DNA from 3 places in the Micromonospora sp. LOL_015 genome. Region 2 is predicted to be linked to each of the others. Evidence: riboswitches for the same ligand, from Rfam matches in the RefSeq annotation. Region 2 holds a riboswitch; each other region holds the start of a gene.
The links. Region 2 has a riboswitch for cyclic di-AMP ahead of ACFHWU_RS03745 (NlpC/P60 family protein). Riboswitches for the same ligand answer to the same signal wherever they lie in the genome.
Positions count from the first base shown of each region.

Region 1: another riboswitch for cyclic di-AMP. It lies ahead of ACFHWU_RS05070 (coiled-coil domain-containing protein); the one in region 2 lies ahead of ACFHWU_RS03745 (NlpC/P60 family protein).
Region 3: another riboswitch for cyclic di-AMP. It lies ahead of ACFHWU_RS12675 (NlpC/P60 family protein); the one in region 2 lies ahead of ACFHWU_RS03745 (NlpC/P60 family protein).

Region 1 is NZ_JBHMIO010000003.1:205,856-211,488, forward strand. It holds gene ACFHWU_RS05050 (sensor histidine kinase) at 1-93, opposite strand, end outside; gene ACFHWU_RS05055 (winged helix-turn-helix domain-containing protein) at 122-790, opposite strand; gene ACFHWU_RS05060 (cellulose binding domain-containing protein) at 839-1,048, opposite strand; gene ACFHWU_RS05065 (potassium channel family protein) at 1,553-2,230, opposite strand; cyclic di-AMP (ydaO/yuaA leader) riboswitch at 2,483-2,618, shown strand; gene ACFHWU_RS05070 (coiled-coil domain-containing protein) at 2,621-3,637, shown strand; gene ACFHWU_RS05075 (glycoside hydrolase family 65 protein) at 3,695-5,633, opposite strand, start outside.
Region 2 is NZ_JBHMIO010000002.1:285,577-291,209, reverse strand. It holds gene ACFHWU_RS03775 (glycosyltransferase family 2 protein) at 1-98, shown strand, start outside; gene ACFHWU_RS03770 (hypothetical protein) at 412-696, shown strand; gene ACFHWU_RS03765 (ribbon-helix-helix protein, CopG family) at 684-1,064, shown strand; tRNA gene ACFHWU_RS03760 (tRNA-Gly) at 1,141-1,214, opposite strand; gene ACFHWU_RS03755 (pyridoxamine 5'-phosphate oxidase family protein) at 1,361-1,876, opposite strand; gene dcd (dCTP deaminase) at 2,004-2,582, shown strand; gene ACFHWU_RS03745 (NlpC/P60 family protein) at 2,742-3,773, opposite strand; cyclic di-AMP (ydaO/yuaA leader) riboswitch at 3,779-3,922, opposite strand; gene ACFHWU_RS03740 (NlpC/P60 family protein) at 4,180-5,223, opposite strand; gene ACFHWU_RS03735 (GOLPH3/VPS74 family protein) at 5,415-5,633, shown strand, end outside.
Region 3 is NZ_JBHMIO010000011.1:123,114-128,746, reverse strand. It holds gene ACFHWU_RS12680 (sigma-70 family RNA polymerase sigma factor) at 77-1,069, shown strand; gene ACFHWU_RS12675 (NlpC/P60 family protein) at 1,167-2,126, opposite strand; cyclic di-AMP (ydaO/yuaA leader) riboswitch at 2,137-2,268, opposite strand; gene ACFHWU_RS12670 (DUF6232 family protein) at 2,743-3,279, shown strand; gene ACFHWU_RS12665 (helix-turn-helix domain-containing protein) at 3,327-4,208, opposite strand; gene ACFHWU_RS12660 (DUF397 domain-containing protein) at 4,456-4,671, shown strand; gene ACFHWU_RS12655 (DUF3817 domain-containing protein) at 4,798-5,127, opposite strand; gene ACFHWU_RS12650 (hypothetical protein) at 5,153-5,587, opposite strand.

The DNA of each region.
Region 1 (5,633 bases), on a different contig from region 2:
CGCCATCACCAGCAGCGTGATCCGGATCCGCAGGTTACGCAGCCGGTCGGCGGTCTGCAGCGGCTTGCCACCCCGCCGAACGCGGCGGTTCACGACGGCACCCCGCCAATTCGGCCGGCGGTCACGACGGCGCCCCGCCAACCCGGTAGCCGACCCCGCGTACGGTGTGAATCAACTGCGGCTCGCCGAGCTTGCGGCGCAGCTGGGCGACCACCGCGTCCACCACGTTCGAGCTGGGGTCGGCGAGCTCGTCCCAACAGTGTTCGAACAGGTCGCTGCGGCTGGCCACCGCCGGGCGCCGGACCAGCAGCATTTCAAGTACGGCGAACTCCTTGCGGGTGAGCGTCAGCAGGACGCCGGCGCGGCGCACCTCCCGGCGGGCGGCGTCGACCTCCAGATCCGCCACCCGCAGCAGCGGTGGGGTGGTGGCGCCACGGCGTCGGCAGAGCGCCCGGACCCGCAGCACCAGTTCGGCGGTGACGAAGGGCTTCACCACGTAGTCGTCGACGCCGGCCTGAAACCCGGCGATCCGGTCCCCGGCGCTGTCCAGCGCGGTGAGCACCAGGGCCGGTGTGGTGAGCCCGGCCCGCCGTCGGTGGCCGAGCTGGTGCAGTGAGTCGCCTTCCGGAAGGATCCGGTCGAGCACCAGGCAGTCGTAGTCGTTGATGCTCATGCTCAGGTCGGCCTGGCTCCAGTCGGCCGCCTGGTCGACGGCGAATCCGCCGGAGCGCAGCGCGGTGACGACGGCACTGCGTACCTCGGGGTCGTCCTCGACCACCAGCACCCGCATGCGGGCGAGGCTAGCAAGCCGCCGTCACCAGCGCGTCTTCGACGAGGGTCAGCCCGAGGACGCGCACCGGTCGCCGTTGAGCAGGAAGTCCGTCGGCGGCGGGTTGCTCACCGAGTGCCTGACCACGAAACCGAGCTGTACGCTGCCGCCGGCCGGGATCCGGCTGTTCCACGGCGTGTTGGTGACGGTGATGTCCGGCGGGACCAGGTCGACCGGTAAGGGCCCGGCCCGACCGTCGCCGCAGATCGGGCGCGGCAACCCAGCCACTGCCCAGGCCCCAATACACAACGAAGCCTGCCGATGCATCGACAGGCCGGGCAGCGCTGTCGGACAGATCGGCGTCGCGGTCCTGACTTGTTGGCGATTCCCCGCCGTAACAATCGAGGACTAGCGTGGGGACGGGGAGGGCAACCCCCGTCCCCACCATCAGTTGCTGAACACGCACGAGCGGTCTGGCGTCCGGGTCGTGCGTGACGCGCGGGAGCCGGGCCACGCGAGTGGCTCTGGTTCCACCTCCTCTCGACAGGTGGTGCGCGGGCTGGCGGCGGAGTCCGGGCTTGGCCCGCCGCCAGCCTCGGGAGCTGTGCGGTTGACACGGTGATGTCGCCATCGCCGCGCCACGCGTCGACTACTTCAACGGGGGCACATCCATCGATGGAAGCGCTCCCATGCAGGGACTGTAGCCTGAGTCACGAGTTTGCGAAAGTCCGGCGGCTGATCAGCTCACGAAATGAAGGTGTGATGAGGCGTTCACGCCCATGTTCACCGGCCGAACTGCTGAACCGCCGTGGTTGCCCCGGCGACGATCAGCAGCGCATCCGGCGGGATCAACGTCTCAGGTCCCGCGTACCTCAGCTGCCGGTCCCGCTCCTTGATCCCGACCACCGTGATGCCGTACCGCTGACGTAGCCGGCACTCGGCCAACGTCCGGCCGGCGGCGTCCGGCGGGGCGCAGACCTTGGCGATGGCGAACCCGTCGTCGAACTCGATGAAGTCGAGCATCCGACTGGCCAGCAGGCGGGCTACCCGGTCACCCATCGCCGCCTCCGGAAGGATCACATGGTGCGCGCCGACCGAGGCGAGGATCCGGCCGTGCTTGGCGGTGACCGCCTTCGCCCAGACCTCCGGGACACCCAGCTCGGTCAGCGCCACCACGGTAAGGATGCTGGCCTCGACGTCCGAGCCGATGCCGACCACCGCGCGGGGGCAGTCGGCGACGCCACACTGGCGCAACGCCTGGTCATCGGTTGAATCCGCCTCGATCACCCTCGGCAGCCGCTCGGACCAGCGATGCACCCGTTTGGGATGCTCGTCGATGCCCAGCACATCGTGGCCGAGGCGGAGCAGAGACTGGGCGACCTGACCACCGAACCGGCCGAGGCCGATCACCACCACGCTGTCGGCGTCCGGCGGCCCGACCGGGGAATCGTCATCTCTCACCGAAGATCCGTCCGACGCTACGACTTTCCCGCTTCCTCATACGCACTGTAGTCAGCCGCTAACCTCGGCGCAGCGATACCGACCCCTGACGACTTGTCGTACGCCGTCGAACGCAGAAAGTGGACATCACCGAAAGTCGTTGGCTGGTAACGGATTTTTCCAGCTCAGTCAGGATTGTCGAGGTGTTGATGCCGGTGACCAATCCGGTAAGCTTGCCGGCGGTCTTCGCCAGGCGGCGCCCACCGGTGCCGGCGGTGACCGCCGCCCAATCGCCCTCCGGGGTGAGCCGGGGAACCACGTTTCCACCGGGGTGAATCCGCGCCAGCGGTAGGGATCGTTCCGTCCCGAACCCGTCAGCTAACTCGGTCGGCGGCCAAGGAAAGGAACAGGATGACCGCACCCCTCCGCCGGCGGATTCCGACGACCGCGGCCCTCGCCGCCGTCGCCGCCCTGCTCGCTGGGTTCGTCGTAGTGTCGCCAGCCGCCGCTCAGGATCCGGATGACGAAGGCGCCCCGCCACTGCTCAGCGAAGTGCTCGAATCGACCGGCCGGGGCTTCGTCGAAGCCAAGGCGGCGGTCGACGAGTCCCGCAAACGCCAGTTAAAGCTCAACCTCGAGTTGGAAAAGGTCGAGGAACGGATTTCCGCGCTGACCCCACAGATCGGCCAGGTCGCCTCCAACTCGTACCGTCTCGGCCGGATCACCCCGGTGATGGTCCTGCTCAACAGCGCGGACCCGGACGAGTTGCTGGAACGCGCCGAAGGCCTGGACATGATCGCCATGCACGACAACAAGCGGATTCGGGAGCTCAACGAGGCACGCGAACAGGCAGCTCGGGCAGTCGCCGCGATCGACGCCGAAGTGGCCCGCGAGGAACAGCAACTCGAGGCAATGGCCCGGCAGAAGGAAGAGGCCGAAAAGGCCCTGCAACTGGTCGGCGCGGTCGCCACCAACGGGTTCGTCTCGGCCACCTCGCCGGTCGCCGCCCAGGCGCCGCGTAACTCGGACGGTTCCTGGCCGTCCCAGTCGTGCAGTCTGGACGACCCCACCACGAGCGGCTGTATCACTCCGCGCACCATGCACGCGCTGAACGAAGCGAAAAAGGCCGGCTTCACCCGCTTCGTCTCCTGCTTCCGCCCCGGTGGGCCGTTCGAGCACCCCAAGGGGCGGGCCTGCGACTTCTCCGCCCAGCAGCAGGGGTTCGGCGGCGACGCCTTCGGCGACGACCGGCTGTACGGCAACAACCTGACCGCCTTCCTGGTCCGCAACGCCGACAAGCTCGGCATCCTCTACGTCATCTGGTACCGCCAGTTCTGGTCACCGACCACCGGTTGGAGTTCGTACAGCGGCGCCAACGGCGATCCGAACAGCGACCACACCAACCACGTACATCTGTCCCTGCTGTGACCTGACCTCCTCTCCTCCTGCGGTGCCGGGTCGGCCCGGCACCGCACGAGGAGGTGGTCAGTCGGTACGCGCCGACCGGCGTACCGGTGACCGGCCGGTCGGCTGCTGCGGCGGCGGACCGACCGGATTGGCCGGCGGGATCGCCCGGGTGACCGGCTTGTCCGCAGCCACCGTGATCGGCTCGCCGTGGTGGGTAAGGTCAACGGTGGCGTTCGGGTCGACGTCACGCAGCGAGTAGGTCACCTCGTCATGCTGGACCGCCACCCGCAGCCGCAGGCCCCGCCACATCATGGCGAACTCCAGCCGGTTGATCCGCTGCGGCAGCCGGGGAGCGAAGGTCAGCTCCCCGCCGTGGTCACGCATCCCCCCGAAGCCGGCGACCAGCGCGAGCCACGCCCCGGCCAGGGCGGCCACGTGGATGCCGTCGCGGGTGTTGCGGTTGATGTCGTGCAGGTCCATCAACGCGGCCTCACCCATGTAGTCGTGGGCGAGCTCCAGATGGCCGGTCTCCGCGGCTATCACCGACTGAGTGCACGCCGACAACGACGAGTCCCGCACCGTACGCCGCTCGTAGTAGGCGAAGTTGCGGGCCTTCTCCTGCTCGGTGAACGCGTCGCCCCGCCAGTGCATCGCCAGCGCCAGGTCGGCCTGCTTGACTACCTGCTTGCGGTACAGATCGAAGTACGGGTAGTGCAGCAGCAGCGGATAGTGGTCCTGCGGGGCGCCGGCGAAGTCCCACTCCTGGTGCCGGGTGAACCCGGCCGACTGCGGGTGCACGCCCAGCTCGTCGTCGTACGGGACGTGCATCGACAGCGCCGCGTCCCGCCAGGCCGCGGTCTCCTCGTCGTCGACGCCGAGCACCCAGGCCCGGTCGGCGTAGCGCAGCGCGCAGTCGGCGGCGGTCAGCAGGTTCCGCTGCGCCATCAGGTTGGTGTAGATGTTGTCGTCGACCACGGCGGTGTACTCGTCCGGCCCGGTCACCCCGTCGATGTGGAACCGGCCGTGCCGGTCGTGGTGGCCCAGCGAACGCCACAACCGGGCGGTCTCCACCAGCAGTTCGAGGCCGATCTCCCGCTCGAACTCGACGTCCCCGGTAGCGTGCACGTACCGTCGGACCGCGTCGGCGATGTCCGCCGCCACGTGGAACGCGGCCGTGCCGGCCGGCCAGTACGCCGAGCACTCCTGGCCACGGATGGTCCGCCACGGGAACGCCGCCCCGTTGAGCCCGAGCATCCGGGCCCGCTCCCGCGCCTGGTCCAGGGTCGAGTGCCGCCAGCGCAGCACCGAGGCGACCGCCCCTGGCTGGGTATAGGTCAGTACCGGCAGCACGAACATCTCGGTGTCCCAGAAGGCGTGCCCGTCGTATCCCGGTCCGGTCAGGCCCTTCGCCGCGATCGGCCGCTGCTCGGCTCGGGCACCGGCCTGCAGCACGTGGAACAGCCCGAACCGGACCGCCTGCTGGATCTCCGGGTCGCCGTCCACCCGCACGTCCGAGTGGCCCCAGAAGTCGTCGAGGTACTTGCGCTGCTCGGCGCAGAGCCCTTCCCAGCCGGAGATCCGGGCGCCGGCCAACGCCGCGCCGACCTGGTCGCGCAGCGCCGGCAACGAGCGCTGACTGGACCAACCGTACGTCAGCAGCTTCACCATCCGCAGCCGCTGCCCCGGCTCCAGCAGGCAGGAGACGGTGGTCCGGACCCAGTCGTCGAAACCCTCGGTGCTGACCGACACCTCGCCGGGGCCGTCGATATCGTGCCCCATCGCCGCCGCCATCCGCAGCCCGCTGGCCTTGGTCCGGTGAATGAGCAGCCCGCCGTCGGGCTGCACCAGCCGCTCCTCGGCCTGCAGCGGCGTCTCCAGCACCGCCGCGACGCGCGGGTCCTTGCTCTGTGCCGGCAGCTCCTCATTGGCGACCAGCTCGGACTGCACGATGATGCGCAACGGTTCGTCGACCGCCTCCACCTCGAAGCAGATCGCCGCGACCGCCCGTTGGGTGAAC
Region 2 (5,633 bases):
CGGAACGGGCCGACCGGATCCAGGTGATCGAAAGCCGGGTCGCCGCGCTGGCGCTGCTGGGTATCGGCCCGACGTCGTCCACACCGCAAGGTCGGTGATGACGCGCGGCGGTCGTTGCACGCAGTGTGCCCCCTCGGGCCGGTGGTCACCTGTTCAGCTTGATGCCGCAGGTGCATCAGGATGCACCTGCGGCATCACGTCCGCCGAGGCGGCGTGGTTCTGAGGCGGCCTCCCGTAACCTGGGCTGGCCTTGATCATCCTGGCCTACTGACACGCCAATGGCACGACCGGACAGCGCGCAGGGAACTCTCACCGCAACCACAGATCGAGTTGCCTGGCCGAGCCCTTGCCTGCGGCCGAGTACACGTGTCATCCTAGCCAGGACAGGTTTCGTCGGACAAAATGCGATGCGTGGCCAGGTACAGGTACTCGTGGGCGCAGTCCGCCGGCAAGCACAACATAGCGCAACAACGATCACGGTACGTCATCGAACACTGCGGTCAGCCGTACGCCCTTCCACCAGAACCCCCGGACCGGCCAGAACGGCTGCTGTTCCTCGGCGACGACAGGGACGGCGTCGCTCTCGAAGTCGTCGCCATCGAGTTGTTGGACGGGACGCTACGCGTGATCCACTCCATGGACATGCGACCTAAGTACAACCGGCTCTACAAGGAGGCGAAGCCATGGCGGGTGTAACGCGAACGACGAAGGACCGAACGACCTCCACGACCTCTAACAAGGCAAAGGCACCGCGCCGAGCAACCACCACCGGAGCCCGGGCGACTCGGGCAGCCAGCCGACAGGCCAAGAACGGTACAGCGCTCACGTCGCAGCTGGAGAGCGAGCTGGTCGCAGAGGCAGAGGCTGGATACGACCCCGACAGTCTCGCCCCCCGCCGGGTCGGCAGACCGCCGCTTTCCAGCAGCGGCGGCGCCTCGCACAAGATCAGCATCCGAGTTGATGACCAAACCTACGAAATGATCAAAAAGGTGGCAGAGCTGACCAACCGCAGCCCCAGCGAGTTGATCCGCGAAGTACTGCAGGCCGCGTACCCACGGAAGTAGGAACCTCGCGACGATCCCGCGTACGTACAGCGCAAGCCCTGGTTGGGATGATGGCCCCGACCAGGGCTTCGTGTGTTGGAGCGGGTGACGGGAATCGAACCCGCACTGTCAGCTTGGGAAGCTGATGTTCTGCCATTGAACTACACCCGCGAGCGGACCCACTCTACCCGGTCAGCCCGGTCACTGCGCAACAGGCCCGGCCGCCAACCGAGCACAGCATGGGGTACGGCTCGACACCCGTCGACCGGGCGTCAACGGGTAGGGCGTCGACGCGTCGGCCGGTGCCACGCGGCGGGTCAGCAGGCGACCGGGGTCGGCACCGGGTGGGAGACGCTGCCGCTGGTCGGGTCGAGCCAGACCTGGACGGCTGGTTGCCGTGGCGCCGCCGCCGCGTAGTGGCCGGTGCTGCCACCGCGTTGCGCCACCATCGCCACGTCGACGGAGAACTCGAACAGTCGCCAGTCGACGTGCGGCACGGCCCCGAGATCGCTGGCGAGCCGACCCACCTTGGCCGGATCGGTGACCGGATGCGCCCGACCTGCCAGGTACGCCTCGTCGTCACTCTCCTCCGGCGGGAACGAGTGCAGCGCGTACCGGCCATCCCGCTCCAGGTCACGCCGCTTCGGCGAGTCGATGATGAAGCAGAACAGCCCGTTGTCGGTGATCACCGGGGAGACCGGGTGCACCCGGGGACCACCGTCGGCTCGGACGGTGGCGAGGTAGCCGAGGCCGGGACCGTACTGCTGCATGAGGAGTCGGATCGCCGTGGCCAGGCGGGGCTCGTCGGCTGCGAACTCGGACCAGGTTGCCATGCGATGATTCTATCGAACATGTGTACGAAGAGATAGGGGGATCGCCCGTCCAGGCCAATCCGGGTACGTACCGGCCGGACAGCCGGCCGCGCGGTCGCACCGGCCGGACGGTCGCTATCGTGTGACGATGCTTCTCTCCGACCGGGACATCGTCGCGGAGACCAAGACCGGCGGACTCTCCCTCGAGCCGTTCGAACCTTCGCTCGTCCAGCCGTCGAGCATCGATGTCCGGCTCGACCGGTATTTCCGGGTCTTCAACAACCACCTGTACACCCACATCGACCCGGCGACTCGGCAGGACGATCTGACGTCCCAGGTCGAGGTGCCCAGCGGCGACCCGTTCGTACTGCACCCCGGTGAGTTCGTCCTCGCCTCCACGCTCGAGGTCGTCTCGCTCGGCGACGGCCTGGCCGCCCGGCTGGAGGGCAAGTCGAGCCTGGGTCGGCTGGGCCTGCTGACCCACTCCACCGCCGGCTTCATCGACCCCGGCTTCTCCGGCCACGTGACGTTGGAGTTGTCCAACGTGGCCAACCTGCCGATCAAGCTCTGGCCCGGGATGAGAATCGGCCAGCTGTGCATCTTCCGGCTCTCGTCGACGTCCGAGCATCCGTACGGGTCGGCGGTCTACGGATCCCGGTACCAGGGACAGCGTGGACCCACTCCGAGCCGGTCCTGGCAGCGGTGGCGCACCTGGCCGACCAGCTGAACGGCTGGGCTGTCGCAGCGCCGGCGCGCCGGCGGTGGGGAGGCGAAAGGCGCCCTCCCAAGCCGGGGGGAGACATGGGAGGGCGCCTTTCCGGTGGCCGGTGCTGCCGCTTGACGGGGGGATCAGCGGCATGCGCCAGGCCATGGGGAGGAGTGAGGTCTAGCCGGGCCTGCCGTAACTGTGCACACTCGAACCGATCTTGCGCATCTGCACCGGTTCGCCCGCCTGGGAGGCGTGCACGATCCAGCCGTTACCCACGTACATGCCGACGTGGGAGAGCCCGCTGTAGTAGAAGATGAGGTCGCCGGGGCGCAACTCGTCCCGGCTGACGTTGGCGGTCATTTGGCGCTGCCGGGCGGCGTTGTGCGGCAGCGTGACGCCGGCCTGCGCCCAAGCGGCCAGGGTGAGACCCGAACAGTCGTAGCTGCCCGGTCCCGCTGAACCCCAGACGTACGGCTTGCCGATCTGCGCACAGGCAAAGGTGACCGCCTTGCCGGCCGCACCGCCGGGGTAAGTCGCCGGGCAGGGCGCGGGACGCAGCGAGCCGAGGGTGTTGGTCGAGCCGTACGCCTCCAGGCGCAGGTCCTGCAACCGGTCAACCTCGGCGTCGATCTCCTTGGCCTTCGCCGCCAGCTGAGCCTCGGTGCTGGTCAGCTCGACGATCAAATCGTCGAGCGGGGCCTTCTTCGCGGCGTACTCGTTCCTGAGGTCGACGACGGCCTGCACGTCGCGGGCCTGCCGCCGGGCGAACTGGTCCAGCAGCTCGAGCTGGTCGGCGAGGTGGGTCGGCTTGCCGTTGGTCAGGATCGCGTTGAAGACCGACGGACTACCACCCTTGTACGACCGGGCGGCGAACTCGCTGACCCGGTCCATCGCCAGGTCGATCTGGATCTGCAGTGGCTTGATCTTCTTCTGTAGTTCGTCCGCCTGCTTCTTTTTGGCGGCAAGGTCCTGCCGTACGGCATTGTGCCGTTCGATCGTTGGTTCGAGCTCGGCCCAGACCTCGTCGATCTGCGACTCGATCTCGGCGACGGTGGGCTGCGCCTGCGCCGGCGCTGCTACCAGCAGCAGACCGACGCCGGTGGTGGCGGCGACCAACGCGGTGAGTACTCGGCTAGGGTCGTGCGGCGATTTTCGCCGATGGTCGCGGCTGGACCACCGGAGGTATCGCCGAGGGGCGCTCGTAGCCACCGGACTCCTTCTCCCCAGACCGCCTACCGGGTTAGCTGCCGGGTTCGGGCGGAAAGGAGACGCCCTACCGCAGGTGGCCTGCGGATTCACCCCGGAAGTGCCGTGGGTCCCCGGCTCGCCGTCAGACGGCGATTAGGCGGTGTCAGGCCGAGGTCAACCCGGTTGGTTGACGTCCTCCCGACTCGACGATCCCCAAGAGTAGAGAGCGGCGTTCTCGCTACGCAAGCGAGAACATGGACTATCTCATTGAGTACACAGACGATTGCGTATCGTACATAGGCTGCCATCGCTCAAGCGTTCGAATTTTCCCGGGCGGACCGGCCCGTTCATACCGGTCCGCCCGTACGTTCGGCCAGCCAACGCGCGCCACTCAGATTGCCTCAGCAGGCTGGCTGACCTGCCACGATCAGCCGACCCGCTTGAATCCGGCGAGCGGCATGTTGTCGATGTTCTCCATCTGCACGGGTTGACCCGCGCGGGGAGCGTGCACCATCAGGCCATTACCGATGTAGATCCCCACGTGATGCAGATCACTGAAGAAGAATACGAGATCCCCGGGTTTGGCGTTGGCACGGCTGACCGAACTGCCCTGATTCCACTGAGTTCCGGTGTAATGCGTGAGGCTGACACCGGCACTTGCCCAGGCGTACTGGGTCAGGCCGGAACAGTCGAAGGCGTTCGGCCCGGTGGCACCCCAGACGTACGGCTTACCGAGCTGTGCGCAGGCGGTGCGGACCGCGGTTCCGGCGGCTCCGCCGACCGACACCGCCGGGCACGGGCCGGAGGCACCGGATCCGCCGGTGTAGCCGGTGGACTGGTACGCGGCGTTGCGCGCCCGTTCCAGGCGTTTGATCTCGGCGTTGATGGTTTTGCGCTGCTCGGCGAGCGTCTTGTCCTGTGCCTGCTGCTTCGTGATCAACTCGTCCAGCGTCTGCCGTTCGGCGAGATAGCGGTCCCGGGTCTCCAAAACAGCGGTGATCTTTTCCTGCCGACGCTTGGAGATTCGGTCCAGCACCACGAGCTGATCCGCCAGACTGGTCGGTGATCCGGTCCGGAGCAGGGCGTTCAGTTCGCTCGACGGCCCGGTCCGGTAGTAGCGGTTGGCAACCTCGCCGATCTCGTCCGCCGCCAAGTTGGCCTGCAGGGACAGGGGGCGGATCTTCTCGTCGAGCGCGGCCGCTTTCTTCTCGTTGGCCTTGAGCTCGCTGTGCACCTTGTTGTACTGCTCGATGACCGGTTCCAGTTTCAGCCACTGGGCGTCCAACTCGGCTTCGATCTCAGCCAGCGTCGGCTCGGCGTGGGCCGGCCCAGCCGGGAAGAGCAGCGCAGTTGCAGCAAGTAACAGCGCAATTGCGATACGTTGAGGAACCCGTACACGCCAATGCTCTCCGCGTCGATACCGGGACCCACTGTGACGATGGATGTGCGAATTCGCGAGCGCACGTGCCATTGGCAGCGACTCCTTCAATGGTTCGATCGCTGGGGCCTCACGGGCGGGGGTACGGAGGCCGACATCCGCAGCGGTCGGTGCATCACCTTATTGGAAAGCGCGGTGTTCGTTCAAGACCGCCTGCCGCCTCCGCTTCCCCCGCAGCTACCGCTTCTCCTGCAGTCACCGGTCTGGGCGGTTAGCGTGATGACATGGAGTCGCTCAGCCTCGCGGAGGAGCTCGTCCTGCTCAGCTATGACGGTTCCGGGGCCGCGTCCGTCGCATCCCCGGAGCTCGACTATGCCGTCGCCGGGGCGGTGTTGTGCGACCTCGCCGTCGGCGGGCAGATCTCGATTGACGCAGACGGCCGGGTGCTGGCCGGCGACGATCCCGCCGGCAGGTACGCGCCCGGCGAAGCCCCGGGTCGAGGC
Region 3 (5,633 bases), on a different contig from region 2:
CATACGGCGGGCCTGCCACATCAGGTTCGCCGGATCGGAGGCGGACGTGACGGGGGAGAGGCTGATGGAGATGCGCATCGCAGGTGACAGGGCACGACGTGGGGTTAACGAGGGGACCGTGAGCAACGTGGAGAAGACGATGGCTTTGCGGACCGACGAGGTCGCCGAGGAGCGGGACCTCGTTGGCGTCTACCTGCATGAGATCTCCCGCACGCCGCTGCTCGACGCGGCCCGGGAAGTCGACCTCTCCAAGGCGATCGAGGCCGGTCTGTACGCGGAGCACCTGCTGGAGCAGGGCGTGCCGCGGGCCGGGGTGAGCCGCGAGGAGCTGGAGCGGCTGGTCGTCGAGGGTGAACGGGCCAAGGACCTGTTCATCCGGGCCAACCTGCGTCTGGTGGTGTCGATCGCCCGCCGCTACGTCCGGTCCGGGATGCCGATGCTGGACCTGATCCAGGAGGGCAACACCGGTCTGGTCCGCGCGGTGGAGAAGTTCGACTACGAGCGTGGTTTCAAGTTCTCCACCTACGCGACCTGGTGGATTCGGCAGGCCATCAGCCGGGCGATCGCCCAGCAGGAGCGGACCGTACGGCTTCCGGTGCACCTGGTCGAGGACGTCAACCGGATGCGCAACGTGGCCCGCCAGTTGACCCGGGAGCTCGGTTCGGACCCGGAGCCGGAGCAGATCGCCGCCTCGCTCGGCGTGCCGGTCGAGCGGGTGCACGAGCTGGTGCGGTGGTCGCAGGACACGGTGTCGCTGGACACCCCGGTCGGCGACGACGGCGACACCAACCTGGGCGACCTGGTGGCCGACAGCGACGCACCGTCGCCGGAGGACATCGTGCTCACCGGTTTGGAGCGGCAGCGGATCGAGGGCCTGCTCAACCACCTGGACGACCGGTCCGCCGGCATCATGCGGGCCCGGTACGGCTTGGAGGACGGGCGGGAGCACTCGCTGACCGAGGTCGCTTCGCGCTTCTCACTGTCCCGGGAGCGCATCCGTCAGCTGGAGATCCAGGCGCTGGGCCGGCTGCGGGAGCTGGCCCGGGCGGAGGGACTGCAGGCTGCCTGATCCGCCGATGAACTGACAACCCACCGACGAACTGCCGACGGCCCGGCATCCGCAAGGCGGATGCCGGGCCGTCGGCAGTGTCGCGCGAGCGACCGGGTCAGCGGACCCGGCCGTAGCCGTACGGCGGCATCATGTCCACACTGGCCAGCTCGACGGTACGGCCGAAGGTGGGTGCGTGGATCACCTGGCCGCCGCCCACGTACAGGCCGACGTGGGCGAGACCGTTGTAGAACACCAGGTCACCGGGCTGCAGTGCGCCACGGTCGATTTTCGCGACCACGTCCCACTGCATCGCCGCGTTGTGCGGCAGGCTCTTGCCGGCGGTACGCCACGCGGCAAGCGTCAGGCCCGAGCAGTCGTAACCGTTCGGGCCGCTGGCAGCCCAGACGTACGGCTTGCCGATGGCTCCGTACGCGAACTCGACGACCGAGCCGGCGGCACCGGACACCGACGGGACGGTTCCGGTGTACGACGAGCCGGTCTGGCTCGCGGCACCGTAGGCCCGTTCCCGCTTGTCCATCAGCTCGTCGATGTCCGCTTCGATGCTCTTCTTGCGGTCGGCGAGCTCCTTGACCTGGGCGTCCTGCTTCTTCAGTGCCGCCTGCAGCTTCTCCTGCTCGGCCAGGTAGGTCAGTTGGGTGCTGGTGAACTCGCTGAGCCGCTGCTGCCGGTCCCGGGCCAGGTGGTCCAGGGTGCCGAGCCGGTGGATAAAGCTGCCGGAGGTGCCGTCGAGCAGGGCGCTCGCGGTGCTCAACCCGCCGGTCTTGTACGCGTTGACCGCGATCTGACCGACCTCGGTCTGCGCTGCCGCGAGTTCGGCCTGCAGCGGGCCGAGCTTGGCGTCGATCTCCTCGGCCGCCGCCCGGGTGGCCTTGGCCTCCTCCCTGAGCCGGTTGTACGACTCGACGACCTTGGCCAGCTCTTCGGATTCCTCGTCGATCTGCTGCGTGAGTTCGCTGACCGTCGGCTGGGCGGTCGCGGCGGTCGCCGGTACCACCAGGCCGAGGCTTACGCCGGCCAGCATCAGGGTGCGCAGCAGAATCCGCGCTGTTGACAAGAACGCAGAACCCTTCTTCCTCGCCGCCTACCGGGTTAGCTGACGGATTCGGGCGGGAAGTTCGCCCTACCGCGGTGAACCGCGGATTCACCCCAGTTGCCGATGGGTCCCCGGATCGCAACCGTGAGATCACTGTTTGTAACGTCAGATAATCTCAGGATGGCGATTCGGCGGCACTGGACCGGCGTCACCGCTTCCCGGCGACTGGCGACCGGACCAGCTGGTCCAACTTAGCCGCAAGGGTTACGACGCGGAAAGTGCTGCGATCGTGATCCGTGGCATGGAACTGGCCGGAGCCCGTTGACAGTTACTGGATGTGACGGTTGGCTGCTCTGGGCAACATTCCTGTTGCCTTCGCGTGACCGGTTGACTCCGGCGCGTCGTCATTGGACAGCGTCTGATCAATTGCGAATAATGCGTCATTAGTCGGTCTGTGCGGTTGTCGTCAGTAAGCTATCCGGATGAATAGCCGCAAAAGGTCTGATTCGCCATCCAGGACGCGGCCTGCCGTACGTCATTCTGCTAGGTGGCAGAATGACCACCTTCCATCGAGTAGCTAGCTGTTTGCACAATGGACCCGCAAGGTCAGCGCCGCACGAGCCCTTCGGAGGCAGCTATGCGTGCTACTCGCCAGACCCCGCCCCGACGCGGTTCCCCGGTGCCCGCCCAGTCCGGCTCCAGTGTCGGACGGACCTTCTACCGGCAGCCCGGCATCTGCGTGACCGGTGAATGGTTCGTCGTGGCCGGCCGGCGTTTCGCCGTCCGCGACCTCACCGAACTCCGGACCGCGCGAGGCGCCCGCGATTGGCTCACCGGCCGGGTGATCGCGGTGACCGCCCTGACCCTGGCGGCGGTCGCGGTGACCGTCGGCTACACCCGCGGGTTGGACGAGGTCAGCGCGGGTGTCTACCTCGCCATGCTGGCGGCTGCGTTCGTGCCGGTGGCGGTCGCCTGGCTCGGCGACCGGTTGCGGCCGCGGGCGTACGAACTATGGGGCCGTCACCAGGGACTGCTGTTGCTGCTGTTCAGCACCGACGACGAACGCCAGTACGGCCAGGTGAGCCGGGCGTTGATGCGGGCTCGGGAGATCTCCCGGCTGGCCGGTCTGTCCGAGCCGGTCACCATCGAGCCGTGGGTGCCCGACCAGCGGTGAGCGGGCCCGGCCGCCGTCGCGGTCGTCGGCGGGCTGGTCGACGTCGATCAGCCCGCGTCCGGCCCGTCCAGCCGCCGGGCGAGGTCGTGCAGCATCGCCACCGAGTCGGCTGGCGACAGGGATTCCGCCCGTAGTCGGTCGAAGACATGCTGGTACGGCCGGACCTCGTCGGCCCGGTCGATGACCTCCTCGACCAGAGCGCTCTCCACGTACACCACGTCAGCGTCGGCCTGGTCGGCGAAGTGCAGGATGACGAACGGCCCGAGCACCGTGTTGCTTCCGGCGGCGAACGGCAGCACCCGGACCGTGACATGAGGCGCCGCTGACATCTTCGCCACATGCTGGAGCTGCTCGCGCAGCACCCGCGGGCCGCCGGTCATCCGGCGCAGCGCAGCCTCGTCGATGATCACCTCGATCTGCGGCGGATCGGCGCCGAAGAGCACCTCGTGCTGGCGGGCCAGCCGGATCTGCACCCGCCCTTCGATCTCGGCCGCCGGTACATGGTGCGGGCCGTCGGCCGGGATCACCGCGCGGGCGTACTCCTCGGTCTGTAGCAGGCCGGGGAAGCTGATTGGCTGAAAGTACCGCAGTGCCGACGCTTCCGCCTCCAGCCCGATGTAGGCCGCGTAGGCGGCCGGCACCCGATCCTTGTAGCCGCTCCACCAGGCGCGCCGTCGTGCCGCCCGGGCCAGCTCGACGAGCTCCTGCACCTGCTGCTGGTCGCGTACGCCGTACAGGTCCAGCAAAGCCTTGACGTCGTTGGTCGAGATGCTGACCGAACCCGACTCGATCCGGATCAGCTTCGACAGCGACCAGTCCATTTGAGCGGCGACGTAGTCCTGGGTCAGCGCGGCGGCATCGCGTGCCCGGCGTAGCGCCGCACGCAGCCGGCGACGCCCGATGGTCGGGCCCTGGTGTCGGGCAGGCATGGGAACGCTCCGGGGGGGGTGCCTTGCAGAGTGCCACCTGGCTGGTTGCCACCCTGTTGCAGGCTACACCGCCGCCGTCAGGTCTGCTAAGGACGGCCGGCCCTCCGCATGGTCCGAACGGCGGTTTCACCGGGTTTTCGCGGTGTCGCCCAGTCGCGTCGGCAAGATCGGGGACTGATACAGTCCGCCCGATTGCCTGCGTGCTCTGATGGCAAATTTACCGATTTATCCTTATTGAGGAGTCTAGGTGACTGTGATCAGCACTGCCGGTCCGGCGTGGCGTAAGAGCCGCCGCTGCGAGGCGACGACCTGCGTCGAGGTAGCCGAGATCGGCTCGGCGGTCGGGGTGCGCAACTCCACCGACCCCGGAGTGCACCTGGAATTCTCGGCAGCAGCCTGGTCGGCATTCGTCGCCGGGCTGTCCGGTGCGCCGACCAGCTCCGGCGGCCACACGATGGGTTGATCCGACGCCGCACGAGGCTCGGCTCCCCGGCCGCCGACAACGTCGGCCGTACGCCCCGGCCGGGTCGGCCCGACGACGGTGCCGGCCCGGCCGGGGCACCGTCAACCGGTCACCGCCCGCCCGGTCTCAGCCGGTGAACACCTTGTCCGGCTCGGTACGCGGTTGCTCGCTCGCCCAGCGGCTGACCACCCGCTCGGCGTAGAACGACACGAACGGCACCGTCCCGGCCAGCATGATCGCCAGGATCCGGCCGAGTGACCAGTTGGCCCGCCGGGCCAGGTCGAACGCGGCGACCAGATAGACCATGTAGAGGAACCCGTGCGCCGGCCCGACCGTCTCGACCACGATGGCCCGGTCGAACAGGTACTTCAACGGCATGCCGATCACCATCAGCAGGATCAGCACCACGCCGACCACGTACGCGATCAGCCGGTACCGGGTGAGTGCGCCTGACACTGTCGTCCGTCCCTTTCTCTTCCGGTCAGCCCGGGTAGTCGCCGGCCCTGGCGTGCGGATTCGCGTTCAGCCAGGCCAGGTAGTTGTTGTAGGCGGACAACTCCGGGTCGTCCGGGCCGGGGGCGGCGGTCACGCCAGGGGCAGACCGGACCCGTACCGGTCGGCCGAACGTCTCCTCCCGCGATGGTGCGTTCTTTGGTGTGCCGTTCCTCGGCGAGTCGTTGTCCGGTGTGTCGTTGTCCGGGCCAGGTACCGCCCGGTGGGCCTGCCGTATCTCACGGACCCAGATAAACACCACGAACGCCGCGAAAACCGGCCATTCCACCGCGTATGCCCAGCTCAGCGTGTTGCCGGCGGCGGCCCGGCTGATCTGCCACCAGCCGAGCGCGAGGAAGCCCACCACCAGCGCCACCGCTGCCAGGTGCCGCAGGATCCACACCGGGGTCCACAGCTGCCGCATGCAGGGAAGCGTACCGGCCGCCCGTCGGCTTCTCCGACGAGCCGTC